Linked DNA regions of Haloferula helveola. Each later gene encodes a partner of the first gene's protein in a complex. Links are inferred from orthologs where the notes say so. Each region holds a gene or a part of one and is shown in the gene's direction. Other genes may lie near its edges.

Evidence for each region. The genes of interacting proteins can lie anywhere in the genome.
Region 2: the proteins of metK (region 1) and groL are in contact, whole or in part, in a cryo-EM structure (PDB 8P4O), measured with the Escherichia coli proteins. The link is inferred for Haloferula helveola from one-to-one orthologs.

The regions. Positions count from the first base shown.
Region 1 is NZ_AP024702.1:5,657,932-5,660,814, reverse strand. The notes cover bases 31-2,840. They hold metK (methionine adenosyltransferase), read left to right. Parts: upstream 31-743; coding sequence 744-1,937; downstream 1,938-2,840. Other genes in these bases: ahcY (adenosylhomocysteinase), read left to right, coding at 1,975-2,840; HAHE_RS21615 (metalloregulator ArsR/SmtB family transcription factor), read right to left, coding at 31-687. Also shown: more of HAHE_RS21615, read right to left, coding at 1-30; more of ahcY, read left to right, coding at 2,841-2,883. UniProt on the Escherichia coli protein: Catalyzes the formation of S-adenosylmethionine (AdoMet) from methionine and ATP.
Region 2 is NZ_AP024702.1:3,404,895-3,407,921, reverse strand. The notes cover bases 1-2,954. They hold groL (chaperonin GroEL), read left to right. Parts: upstream 1-635; coding sequence 636-2,273; downstream 2,274-2,954. Other genes in these bases: HAHE_RS12775 (hypothetical protein), read right to left, coding at 2,470-2,954; HAHE_RS12785 (co-chaperone GroES), read left to right, coding at 308-598; dnaK (molecular chaperone DnaK), read left to right, coding at 1-236. Outside these bases: more of HAHE_RS12775, read right to left, coding at 2,955-3,027.

The DNA.
Region 1 (2,883 bases):
CGCGTCGATCGCCTTCTGCGGATGTGCGGCGTGGTGGAGGGCCTGGCTGAGGATGACCAGATCCACCGAACCTGGATCAAGTGGTGGCTCCTCGAGGTCGCCTTGGCGGTATTCAAGGTTGGCCAGTCCGTGTTCCTTCGCCAACGCCGTTCCGAACTCGACCATCCTCTCGGACAGGTCGACCGCGATGACCTTGTCAGCCCGTTGGGCCAGCAGTTGCGAAAGGGTGCCCTCTCCGGCACCGAGGTCGGCGACCGTCCCGGCCGCCATGACCTTGAGCAGTGCCTCTGCCAAGGCCTTCCAAGACCGGCCGGGCACGTAGTCCTTGCCGAATCGGCCCGCGAGCTCGTCGAAGTAGGCACGGGAACGGTCCTGCCGCTTTCTCAAAAGGTGGCGCAGGGCAGTCTCATCCTTGGCGGTTTCGGGGATCTCCGCAGCCGCGCTGCCGGTCAGGGTCGCGAGCTCCCTAGGCATTGAGGACCGGTAGATGTTGTTCTTTCCGCTGCGCTCGTCTTCCACCAGCGATCCGGCCTTGAGCGACGATAGCTGGGTCGAAATCCGGCTCTGGCCCATCCCGAGAATCTCCTGCAGGTCCGCCACACTCAGCGCTTCCCGCTCCAAAAGGCGGAGAATCCGGAGGCGTGTCGGGTCGGCCAGAAGCTTCAGGGATTTCAGCATTGACGCCATGGACCGAGGGATACATCAACGCATCGCGATTTGACGATACGAAAAACGAAACACCAATGAGTTCCTTCATTTTCTCCTCCGAGTCGGTTGGCGAAGGCCACCCCGACAAGGTTTGCGACACCATTTCCGACGCGATTCTCGATGCCTGCCTGAAGGTCGATCCGAAGTCCCGCGTGGCCTGTGAGACCTTCGTGAAGTCGAACGTGGTCGTCGTGGGTGGCGAGATCACGATCCCCAAGATCGGCCAGAAGTCGATCGGCGAGGTGATCAACATCGACACGGTCATCCGCGAGGCGATCCGCGGGATCGGCTACGTGAACGAAGACGACGTGTTCCACGCCGACAAGGTCTTCATCAACAACTACCTGACCACCCAGTCGCCGGACATCGCCCAAGGGGTCGATGCCAAGAAGGCGACCGGCAAGAAGACCGAAGAACAGGGTGCCGGTGACCAGGGAATCATGTTCGGCTACGCCTGCAACGAGACTCCCGAGCTGATGCCCGCGCCGGTCATGTACGCCCACCGTCTCGGTCGCGAGCTGACCCGCATCCGCAAGACCGGTCGGGTCAAGTGGCTACGTCCGGATGCCAAGACGCAGGTCTCGGTCGAATACATCGACGGCAAGCCGACCCGCATCGTGAACGTCGTCATTTCGACCCAGCACGCCGCCGGCACGAAGCACAGCGAGATCGAGAAGTTCTGCATCGAGAAGGTCATCAAGAAGGTCCTGCCGAAGGGCATGCTGACCAAGGATACCGAGTTCCTGATCAACCCGACCGGCAACTTCGTGATCGGCGGTCCCCAGGGTGACTCGGGACTGACCGGCCGCAAGATCATCGTCGATACCTATGGTGGCGCGAGCCGTCACGGTGGCGGTGCGTTCTCGGGCAAGGATCCTTCGAAGGTCGACCGTTCGGCCGCCTACATGGGTCGCTGGGTGGCGAAGAACATCGTCGCAGCAGGCTTGGCCGAATGCGCCGAGATCCAGTTTGCCTATGCCATCGGCCACCCGCTGCCGGTCAGCGTCTACGTGGATACCTTCGGCACCGGAACGGTGTCCGACGAAAAGATTCTCGGTGCCGTGCTCAAGGTCTTCTCCTTCAAGCCGGCCGATATCGTGAAGCAGCTCAAGCTGCTCCGTCCCATCTACTCCGCCTCCACCAACTACGGTCACTTCGGCAAGGAGGACTGCGGTCTGCCGTGGGAGGAAACGAACAAGGTTGCGGCGTTGAAGAAAGCCGCCAAGTAACCCCGGAACCAACCCGAAAACACCTACATTTGATACGATGAGTGCCGTAGCAGAAAGCACGCAAGATTACAAAGTCCGCGACATCGGCCTTGCCGATTTCGGTCGCAAGGAGATCGACATCGCCGAGCACGAGATGCCCGGCCTGATGGCGACCCGCGAGAAATACGGTCCGGAGAAGCCCCTCCAGGGTGTCCGGATCATGGGTTCGCTCCACATGACCATCCAGACCGCCGTCCTGATCGAGACGCTGGTCGAACTCGGTGCCGAGGTGCGCTGGGTTTCCTGCAACATCTTCTCGACGCAGGATCACGCCGCCGCCGCGATCGCGGCCGCCGGTACCCCGGTGTTCGCCTGGAAGGGCGAGACGCTCGAGGAATACTGGTGGTGCACGTGGAAGGCGTTGCAGTTCCCGTGTGGCGGCGGTCCCGAGCTGATCGTTGACGACGGTGGCGACGCGACCCTGCTGCTCCACAAGGGCTACGAGATGGAGAACGGTTCCGACTGGGTGAACACCCCCTCGGGCAGTCACGAGGAAGAGGTCATCAAGAACCTGCTCAAGAACATCGGCAAGGAGCAGCCGGGCATCTTCGCCAAGATGATCAAGGACTGGAAGGGCGTCTCGGAAGAGACGACCACCGGTGTGCACCGTCTCTACCAGATGGCTCGCAAGGGCACGCTTCTGGTGCCGGCGATCAACGTCAACGACTCGGTTACCAAGTCGAAGTTCGACAACCTCTACGGCTGCCGCGAGTCGCTCGTCGACGGCATCAAGCGTGCGACCGACGTGATGATCTCAGGCAAGGTCGCGGTGGTCTGCGGCTACGGCGATGTCGGCAAAGGCTGCGCGCAGGCGCTGCGCGGACAGGGAGCCCAGGTCGTTGTGACCGAGGTCGACCCGATCTGCGCGCTGCAGGCGGCGATGGAAGGATTCCGGGTGCTGACCGTC
Region 2 (3,027 bases), 2.3 Mb from region 1 along the record:
CCCTCAAGGACGCGCTGAAGGACGACGATCTCGACAAGATCAAGACCGCCACCAGCACGCTCGAGAGCGCCCTTCAGGACCTCTACAACGCCGCTCAGGCCGCCCAGCAGGCTGCCGGTGGTGCGGGTCCGATGCCCGAGTCCGAAGCCTCAACACCTGACGGCGAAACCGCGGAGTCGTCCGAACCGAAGCCCGCCAAGGGCAAGGTCGTCGACGCCGAGGTGGTCGACAAATGATGAACCCTTTCCGCTCCCCCCATCCCGGAGCGGCTACTCAACCAACAACCAACAAACCAAAGACAAAACACATGGCCAACATCCAACCACTCGGTCAACGCGTCCTCGTCAAGCGTCTCGATGCTGATGAGGTCTCCGCCGGCGGCATCGTCCTTCCCGACACCGCCAAGGAGAAACCCCAGGAAGCCGAAGTCATTTCGCTCGGCACGGGCGGCAAGGACGAAGATGGCAAGACCATCGAGTTCACCGTCAAGGTCGGCGACAAGGTGCTCATCTCCAAGTACGGCGGCACCGACGTGAAGGTCGACGGTCAGGATCTGCTGATCCTCTCCGAGTCCGACATCCTCGGCATCGTTTCCTGAATCCATCCCCAATCCACCATCAACCATCTCTAAGCATATGGCCAAACAACTCCAATTCGACGAAAACGCCCGCCACGCGCTCCTGCGCGGCGTGGAGAAGCTCGCCAAGGCCGTCAAGGCCACCCTCGGTCCGGCAGGACGCAACGTGATCCTCGACAAGAAGTTCGGTTCCCCGACCATCACCAAGGACGGTGTCTCGGTCGCCAAGGAAATCGAGCTCGAGGATCCCTACGAGAACATGGGCGCCCAGCTCATCCGCGAAGTCTCGAGCAAGACCTCGGACATCGCCGGTGACGGCACCACCACAGCGACCGTGCTTGCCGAAGCCATCTACAAGGAAGGCCTGCGCAACGTGACCGCCGGTGCCAACCCGATCAGCCTGCAGCGCGGCATCATGAAGGCCACCGAGCAGATCGTCGCCCAACTCAAGGCGATCTCGAAGGAAGTCTCCGACACCAAGGAAATCGCGCAGGTCGCCACCGTCTCCGCCAACTGGGACACCACCATCGGCAACATCATCGCCGAGGCGATGGACAAGGTCGGCAAGGACGGCACGATCACCGTCGAGGAAGCCAAGGGCATCGAAACCACCCTCGACGTGGTGGAAGGCATGCAGTTCGACAAGGGTTACCTCTCGCCGTACTTCGTGACCGACGCCGAGTCGATGGAAGCGAACCTCGAGAACGCCTACATCCTCATCCACGAGAAGAAGATCTCGAACCTGAAGGACATGCTTCCGCTGCTCGAGAAGGTCGCCAAGACCAGCCGTCCGCTCCTCGTCATCGCCGAGGACGTGGAAGGCGAGGCGCTCGCGACCCTCGTGGTCAACAAGCTCCGCGGCATCCTCAACATCGCAGCTGTCAAGGCTCCGGGCTTCGGCGACCGCCGCAAGGCCATGCTCGAGGACATCGCGATCCTCACCGGCGGCAAGGTCATCACCGAAGACCTCGGCATCAAGCTCGATTCCGTCGGCCTCGAGGACCTCGGTGAAGCCAAGCGCATCACGATCTCGAAGGAAGACACCACGATCGTCGAAGGCGCCGGCACGTCCGACGCCATCACCGGCCGGGTCAACCAGATCCGCCGCCAGATCGATGACACCACCAGCGACTACGACCGCGAGAAGCTCCAGGAGCGCCTTGCCAAGCTCGCCGGCGGTGTGGCCGTGATCAACGTCGGTGCCGCCACCGAAACCGAGATGAAGGAGAAGAAGGCCCGCGTCGAAGACGCCCTCCACGCCACCCGTGCGGCGGTTGAGGAAGGCATCGTCCCCGGCGGTGGCACGGCCCTCATCCGCGCCCTCACCCTGTGCATGCAAGGTGACGGTTGCTCGGTGGCTTCGAACGCCGACGAGAAGACCGGCATGGGCATCGTGGCCAAGGCCGTCGAAGCTCCGCTTCGCCAGCTCGCCGCCAACGCCGGCCGCGAAGGCGCGCTGATCGTCGAGAAGGTCAAGAACGGTGCCGAAGGCTACAACGTCGCCACCGACACCTACGAAGACCTCATCGCTTCCGGCGTCGTCGACCCGACCAAGGTCACCCGCTCGGCCCTGCAGAACGCCGCGTCGATCGCCGGCCTCCTGCTCACCACCGAGTGCGTCGTCACCGACCTTCCCGAGAAGGAAGAGCCGGCTGGCGCCCACGGCCACGACCACGGCATGGGCGGCATGATGTAACCAAGGAGCGGCACCTTCCAGGTGCCGTCCAACGATTCCAAAAGCCGGACGGGAAACCGTCCGGCTTTTTTTTTGGAGTGCGGTGGCAGAGCCCCGGGAGGGGCGGCGACACCGCTTTGGAACAGCGTTCGGTTCACGTGGCTCGAAAAGCGGTGTCGCCACTCGGAGACTCGCTCTGCCACCGCACTCCAAATTCCTATCTCCCCGCCTCCCAAGTAATCGACCACGCCACCTCGCCACCCTCCCCGGCATCCAAGGTCAGACGTGCGAGCCCGTCATCCCCAACGGCGACTGTTGCCGTTCCCGCCGACGACTTCGCCTCCGCCGGAACCATTCCATTGCCCGCCATCGTGATCACGAACGGCTCACCACCGACCACACTCGCGACGCCGGAGTAAGTCCGTGTGGCGGCATCCCACTTCACGTCCCGCAGATCCAGCATGCCCTGCAGGATGTGGCGGTTCGTCGAAAGGAACTGCGGGTGGTCCACCCTCCGATGAACGGAATACGTCAGCGTCTGCGCCGGCTTCAAAGCCCGCTCGATCGCCTGACCTCCACCGACTTCGCCGACAAACTCGTCGTTCCAGAAGTCATAGACGTAGTAGCTCGCATCCGGATCGTGACCGAGCGATCCGGTATCCGACTGGTCTCCCGATAGCGGCACGCGCAGCTTCATCGGTTGCTCCGAGTTGTTGCACAGGATCACCTGCGACCAGTCCGGATCAACCCGGTAGCAGTAAACCGACGGATCCTT